Regions from separate parts of the Spirosoma oryzicola genome, predicted to be linked through region 1. Evidence: riboswitches for the same ligand, from Rfam matches in the RefSeq annotation. Region 1 holds a riboswitch; the other holds the start of a gene.

What was found. A riboswitch is a leader RNA that binds a small molecule or an ion and turns the genes downstream of it on or off. The one in region 1 is predicted to bind cobalamin.
Region 2: another riboswitch for cobalamin. It lies ahead of LQ777_RS17450 (TonB-dependent receptor plug domain-containing protein); the one in region 1 lies ahead of LQ777_RS26530 (cytochrome c biogenesis protein CcdA).

What each region holds. Positions count from the first base shown of each region.
Region 1 is NZ_CP089541.1:67,299-71,247, forward strand. Features, by position in the region: gene cobN (cobaltochelatase subunit CobN) at 1-2, opposite strand, end outside; gene LQ777_RS26520 (cobyrinic acid a,c-diamide synthase CobB) at 8-1,378, opposite strand; gene LQ777_RS26525 (hypothetical protein) at 1,368-1,574, shown strand; cobalamin riboswitch at 1,537-1,739, opposite strand; cobalamin riboswitch at 1,785-1,991, shown strand; gene LQ777_RS26530 (cytochrome c biogenesis protein CcdA) at 2,109-2,744, shown strand; gene LQ777_RS26535 (TonB-dependent receptor plug domain-containing protein) at 2,785-3,949, shown strand, end outside.
Region 2 is NZ_CP089538.1:4,122,485-4,126,433, reverse strand. Features, by position in the region: gene LQ777_RS17450 (TonB-dependent receptor plug domain-containing protein) at 1-1,366, opposite strand, end outside; cobalamin riboswitch at 1,511-1,700, opposite strand; gene LQ777_RS17445 (M16 family metallopeptidase) at 1,807-3,183, opposite strand; gene LQ777_RS17440 (M16 family metallopeptidase) at 3,232-3,949, opposite strand, start outside.

The sequences.
Region 1 (3,949 bases):
ATAAGGATTAGTCCGCCAGGGCGGTGATTACTCTGTTTTTATCGACCAGAGATGCCGATAAAAGTTGATGAATAAATGCCGGGTTGTTGCCCCAGTATAGATGCACGTACGAAGCGAAGGTGTTGCTGACCCGGTACAATTTGGTTTCGACCGGAATCCCTTTCGCATTCGTGATCGTTGCGAGTGAATCAGAAGAAACTGATTTCTGTAACGTTGAGTAATGAAATTCGTGTCCGTTCAGCGCCAATCCATTCCAGTCCACTCGGCGGTAACCAAGCGTCAGTTTCGCTGTACGCATAGACGTGGTTAGCGGTAAGGCTCCCACCATTGGAAAAACTGCGCCCTGTTTATCTTCAATGCCTTGACCGAGGTACATGAGACCACCACATTCGGCGTACGTTAATCCGCCTGATTGGCAGTAGGCCCGAATGCTTTCCCGCATGGTGTCGTTGTCGCTCAGCGTTTGCGCGTACAGTTCCGGATAGCCGCCGGGGAGGTACAAAAAATTCGTTTCGGGCAGTGATGTATCGTGCAATGGGCTGAAAAATGTAACGCGACCGAAGCGAGCGAGTACGTCTAGGTTCTGCTCGTAAGCAAACGTAAATGCCTCGTCGCGGGCTACGCTGATGCGCCGGTCCGATACAGGTTCTGCCGTAGACATTGTGGTGCGTTCTGACCGTTGGGCGCGGGTAATCGCTAGTAAGCGGTCTACATCGATTGTCTTTGGAATAGCGTCGGCAACAGTCTGAATGATGCGTTCGTAATCCGTTTCGGTAGAGATATGCAGACCAAGATGTCGGGACGGAATGGTAAATTCGGGATTTGCCGGTAGATAACCCAGCGCTTCGACGCCTACGTCCGTACAAGCCTCCGCCAGAAAGCGGTAATGCGATTCTGATCCGACAAAGTTGAAGATCGCCCCGACCAGGTTGATGCCTTTGTAAAAGTTTTTGAACCCGTACAGCAATGGAGCCACCGAGTAAGCCATTGCTTTGGCGTTGACGACCAGCACGACGGGAATAGTCAGCAATTCGGCCAGTGCTGCGCTACTGCCCTGCATTCGATTCGAGCCGTCGAACAAGCCCATCACGCCTTCGGTCACGGCCACGTTGGCACCGCTGGCATAGCGTTGATACGACTCGGTCACGTGCTCCGGCGACGCCATGAACAGATCCAGGTTGATACTTGCCGTACCGGCTGCCGTTCGGTGATGATAGGGGTCGATGTAGTCAGGCCCGCACTTGAACGGCTGTACCCGCAGGCCCCGATCCGAAAGTGCCCGTAGCAATCCCAGCGTCAGCGTTGTTTTGCCGGAACCGCTGGATGGCGCTGCCAGCAAAAAATGCGAAAATTCGTCTAGATCAGGCATGCGTTCCATTGACAACCCGTTTAAAAAAACGTCAGGCTGCATTTCGCCATGCGAACGGGAGGGGGACAGCCAGCCAGGCTATGGGTACAATAAACCCATCATTCCGGTACCCAAAAAAGGGCCGACAGTGTACGCCAAGCTTGACCGTGCTTCAGACCGCGAAAGCATTGTCAGCAAGAAAAAGGGCAGGTTTCCTGACTTGTAACATTGCTGCCGTCCTTCCCAGCCCGGAAGGCCAGTGGACATTGTTGGGCAGCAACTTTTAACGTTACGTACAGTTGCGCGACAGTTCGGATTGACACCACCGGGGTGGCCTGACCGATTCCCTCTTGATCTGCCCGTGAGCAGAACCCTTTTCCTGTTGGGGAAATGAAGTAGTTAACGTATTCTCATCAAAGGTACGGTATATTTTATACTTTTGTGGCTGTTTACGGGTGTGCTTTCTACTGGGAAGCGCTTAAAAGGGAATCCGTCGCACCGTTTCGATGGTGTAAATCGGAGCAGTCCCCGCTGCTGTATAGTTCACAAAAAGGTTCTGACTTAATTAGCCACTGTTCGACTGCGAATGGGAAGGCGTCAGAACGGAACGAGCCAGAAGACCTGCCTTGAACAAATAGCTGGAATGCTTTCGGGACGAAAAGCAACAGAGAGCATTATGCGGCACCCCTCCGGGTGTACATCGGCTTTTTGTGTGCGTTCTCCGCAGGCCAATCAATGGTTCATTTAGTAGCGCAGACGCATGATCAATCCTCTTTTGCTGGATTCACTTCTCCTCGGTGTTCAGCACTCCTTTGAACCCGACCACATGGCCGCCGTATCGGTACTGGCCTCCGAAAAAAACAAACAAGCTAAATACCATATTTGGCGTGTTATCTGGCGGTCGTCGCATTGGGCGCTGGGCCATTCGTTCACGCTGATTCTTTTTTCCTGCCTGATTCTGTTGTTCAAATCGGCGCTGTCGCTGAATATTGCCGAACAAGTCGAACTGGCCGTTGGACCGTTGATGATCTGGCTGGGCATTGTCGCCATCCGACGGAATCATCAGCAAGCGCACGAGCACGTTCAGGCGTCTCCCAACACGTCGTTCAGCCGCTCGTTCTGGGTCGGCATGGTTCATGGATTGGCCGGTACGGGAGGTGCCTGTACCGTTGCGCTGACCCTGGCCGCCCGTGACGCTTCTACCGCCGTCTGGATTATCGTGTTACAAAGCGCTGGTATCATTGTCGCCATGACCATTTACGGGTATCTGTTGGCCTTTTCGCTGACAAGGGTGGTCGATACGTGGCGGCAAACCCTCCGGCTTGTCAACTATGCCGTGGGTATCTTTTCCATTGCCATTGGTTTATTTACTCTCTGGGAATCTGTCCAGCCTTAGTCCGCTTCATCTCGTTAAACTACCCCTAATTTATAGTCAAGTGAGTCTATTTTTACGTTTAAGTACCCGTTTACGCATCAGTGCCCAAGTCATCAACCGTAGCTCAGTAAGTGGTATCGTATGTCTGCTGGCTGGTCCGGCCTGGAGTCAGTCAACGCCCCCCGACACCGTACGCAACCGGGACCTTACGGAAGTCGTCGTTACAGCTACCCGTTCGGAAGTTCGACGCGATTTGGTTCCCCAGCAGATCACGGTGCTAAGCCGACATGACATCGACCAGACACCCGCTACGGACGTTACCGATCTGCTCAAAAAACTGGCGTCTGTCAATGTTATTCAATACCCTAGTTTATCGTCGGGCGTTGGTATTCGTGGGTTCAGACCGCAGTTTTCGGGACTCAATCAACGCACCCTTTTGCTTATTGATGGCCGTCCAGCGGGTGCTACGAACCTGTCAACCATTGGGCTGAATAACGCTGAACGGGTGGAGGTTTTGAAAGGACCGGCTTCGGCACTCTACGGTTCGCAGGCGATGGGCGGAGTCATCAACGTAATTACCCGGCGTTCGAAAGGACCGGTTCACGGCAACGCCTTTGCAGAATACGGTTCGTTCCAGACGTACCAGGCGGGTGGAAATGTCGGTGGTAACCTGACGAAACGACTCGATTTCGATGCGTCGCTTAATTATTTCAAACGGGCGCAGGATTACAAACTGGGCAACGGCAATTTCTTTCGGGATAAGCTGGATGGCGATCAGGCTGTAAAAAATTACAGCAACAAACCCGCCGAAACTATCGATGATCGTAAAGATGACGGGCAGGTTCGTCCAAACACCAAACTAACGTATTACTCGGGCGCATTACGAGTGGGTTACCAGCTCAGCACCAATTGGCGTGTTGATGCGCGGGGCGAAAAATTTATTGCCAAGGATGTTGAATCGCCCGGTGACATTACCTACGGAACTACCCAATCCAGCCTGAAAGATGCCGACCGGCAGGCGGGCGAAGTTGCGGTCAGTGGTCAGGTGGGCGCGCACAAACCCGTTTTACGGGTGTTTGCTTCTGGCGAAAACAGCTTTTTCAAAACGACCAACGTTTCGGGTAAACCAGTGACGCCGTATCAATCGTCGAGCACAGAGAATCGTTGGGTTGGCATACAGCTAAAAGATAATTGGCAGTTAGGGCCACACACGCTGACGGTGGGCT
Region 2 (3,949 bases), on a different replicon from region 1:
GGTAAAGCGAAGGCGCGCGGAATCCCGACGACAGGTTAGCAAAGATCTTGATCCGATCCGACAGTAGGTAAGACGGGTTAAACGAGTACGTAAACACGTTTCCGTACAACGAATTCCGGTTAAATCGACCACCCAGCTCAACCGAAAGACCCCGGTATGGGGTGAGGATGGCCGTGGCATACACACCAACTTGCCCAACACGAGCGGTATCTTTTCCAATGGATGGCGACTGGTAAGGACCGTACTGGCTGATCGACAGGTAGCTTTGGTCGGTGTTGCTAAAACGATAATCCGCACCAGTCAGCAATTCGCCCCAGGAACCTAGCTTCAGGTTGTGATACACTTCCGCAAAGTGAGCCAGCCCTCCGTATTGCTGGTACGAGTAAATCTCTGATGCGTTCGGCTCAACCGCTGTCGAGTCGTTCTTAAACATCCGGCGGCTATCACCGATGCTGTAGTTAAACGACAGTTTGCCCTGGGCGTGTTTGTAATCAAAGCCAGTCGCTAACCGCTTGAACTGGCTCTTGAACGTGAAATCTTTATCATCGGCAAACGCTCCGGCGTCGATGTCGGCGGAGTAGGCCGTCGTCAAACCCTGTACTTTCAGCGTAAGCCGTGACGTTGGTTGAAACGCGAAATTGGCCAGTAAGGCGTTCTGCCGGTAACCATCCTTGTCAAAATTATTTGTGCCGGTGGGATCGGTGGCCGACGAGAAACCCGCCGACGACAGCCGCGTGTACTGCACGTTGTACGATAGCCTATTGGTTTGGCCGCTTACGCCCACGCTTCCCCGAAAAGTTTTGTACGTACCGTAGTTAACCGTTGCATTCACGCCAAACGGCTTTCGGCCAACGGCATTGCTGCTCGCGCGCTTCGTAAAAATGTTGATGACGCCCGCCACTGCATCGGAACCGTAACTGGTTGATTGCGCTCCCCGTAAGATTTCGATCCGGTCGCACTCGCCCACGGTCAGCAGGTTCAGGTCGAAGGTGTTCGCTACGCCAGACGGATCATAAACCGGCAGTCCGTCCAGCAGAATCAACGTATTACCGGCTGAGGCTCCCCGTAGAAAAATGTCGGTGTTGGTGCCGAGTGGTCCATTCGAACCGACGATTTGCAGACCGGCCTGCCGCGACAGCAGTTCGCTCACGGATTGTGTTGCGTAGCGTTGCAATACCGAGTCAGACAGTACCGTAACGACTTTGCCGGTTTGGGAAAGCTTTTGTTCGATCTTGTTGGCCGTGACCGTCACGGCATCCAGTTGAACGGAGTTCGAAGAAGGAACTTGTGGATTGTCCTGCGCCAGAGCGGACAGGGAGGATACGGCCAGAGCCGCCGAAAGAAACGTACTGATTTTGCTCATCATTAATCAGGTAAAATGAGATTAAGTAATGAGCTGTCGGAAACTGAAATAAAAGACAAACGAACCGTTGCTCGTTTGTGACCGCACAGGTGACGCGCCACCTAACCGAACTGTCTTTCATCTCCGGCTTTTTACCCGAAAGCTCGAATCATGAATTCGTTTGAGGCAGGTCTTCTGGCTTGTTCTACCGACAACGCCTTCCCGCCAAACGGCAGTGGCTTTTTAGTTATCAGCTGGTAATTAGAACTTACAGCTACGGGAATAGCCCCGGATTTACACCGGTGTTCCCTTTTAATCACCCTTACGAGAAGGGCAAACCTAAAACGAGCGGACAAATATAGGCCATAAACGCGTAAGACGGCCATCCGGTCCGTCCCGAATCAATGTGTCGGTACGAATTTACCGGACAGTGTATTCGAGGGGGGACCAGATGGGCGCGTTATTTAAAAGCCGTCGGCCTTAATTTCCTTTTCGGTGATTGTGCCGTACTTCTTGACCTTTTCGCGGATGGTATCCGCTTTGCCGATCAGCACGAATTGCAGGTTGTTTTTTGGGAAATACTGATCGATGATTTGCCGCGTTTTCGCTACCGTCAATCCATCGACATTCTTCTGGAAATTGTTGATAAACGACTCGTCAAAACCCAGACTAAACATATCCGTCAGCAGGTCGGCCAGCGAACCGGCGGATTCGTATCGGGGCGGGAAATCGGCTTTGACGTAGTTTTTAGCCGAAAGCAGCGTTTTCTCGTCGATACCCGTGCGGTGCAGGCTGTCCAGTACCTGAAGGGCCATATCAATGGCCTCCGTGGTGGTACTCACTTTCGTAAACGTCGAAATGGCGAAGGTACCGCTGTTGCGGAACGTACCGAACCGGCTACCGGCCCCGTAGGTCAATCCCGAATTGACGCGTAGCGCGTCGTTGAGCCAGGACGTAAACCGACCGCCCAGAATGGTGTTGACTACCACGACCGGAATGTAATCGGGATTGTTTTGCGTGATGCCTTTGCCGCCAATCAAAAAGGTCGTTTCGCGGGCATCGTCTTTGTTGACCAGCAAGACCCGGTTTTTGTCGAACGAAACCGTTGGGTCCGTTAGTTTGGGTGAGGTAGCCGCGGCTGTTTTCCAGTTGCCGAACAAATCGGTGATCCGCTTTTTCATGGCAGCCGTATTGAAGTCACCCACAACCGCGATGGCCGCCCGGTCGGCAGTGTAGTTTTTCTGGTAAAACTGCCGAACGTCATTCGCTGTAATGGCCGATACCGACGAAGGGGTTCCCGAAATCGGGTTGGCATACGGGTGGTTTTCGAATACGAACCGGTTGAAATACGAATTGACAACCCCACGCGGACTTTCTTTTTGCTGCGTTAGCTGGAGCAGTTGCCGCTGTTTATACTTGTCGAACTCACCTTTGTCGAACGTCGGTTTGGTGATTACGTCCTGAATAATGTCGAAGAGCAGATCCTGATCTTTCACAGCAAATGAAGCCGTTAGTTTCGCTACTTCCTTTCCGCCATAGGTGTCTACGCTGGCTCCCACGTATTCCGCTTTTTCTTCCAGCTGCGCTTTGGTGTACTTGGAGCTGCCAAACAACAAGGCATCAGCGGTCATATTGGCTAGGCCGTAGCGGTTGCCATCCTGCACAGCGCCCGCGTCGAAGACCACCGACACGTTGATCAGCGGTACTTCGCGCTGTTCCATCAGGTAGACGGTCAAGCCATTTTTGAGTTTAAACTTCTGGTAAGGTGGCACTTTGAATGTCTGCGCCAGCGACACGCCCGCTATAAGCAAGGCGGTTATGATTATGACTATTTTTTTCATACTACAAAGCCCGTCGGTCTTTGAATCATTGGGGATGAATAATCGTAGTTAGTTATTTTTCGCGGGGTTGGTTTTTGGCTCTGGCAGCAGATAGCCAACCGTGCGGTTGCGGGCCGTCAGATACGTTTTGGCCACGCGCTGAATGTCTTCTTTGGTGACTTTCTCGTAAAGCGCCGGTGCTTCGTACAGCTTTTTGTAATCGCCGAAAAACAGCTCATAGGTGCCGAGCGAATTGGCTTTACCGTTGATTGTTTCCATCGTGCGATAGAATTCCATCAGCTTCTGGTTTTTCAATTTCTGCAACTCAACGTCGGTAATGCCTTCCGAGATGACTTTGTCGATCTGGTTAAGCACCGATTTTTCCAGTTGCTCCGCCGAAACATTGCTGGCGGCAATGGCGTAGACCGAAAACAGGTTCGGATCGAACGACTCGCCAAAGTAGCTGGACGCCCGCGAGGCAATGGTCGAATCGAGTACCAGCGATTTAATCAACCGCGACGAGTTTCCCGAACTCAACACACCACTCAGCAAATCAAGCGCGTAGTAGTCGGGGTTGCGGGCTTCGGGGGTGTGGTACGCCATCAGAATGTTCGGCGTAGCAATGTCCTTGTAGGTTGTCACGCGCCGTTCACCGTTTTGGGCCGGTTCTACCGTGCGCAGGCTGTCGGGTAATTTCTGGGCCGGAATCGACTCGATGTACTTTTCGGCCAGCTTCTTTACCTGAGCCGCCGTCACATCACCGACGACCACCGCAACGGCATTGTTG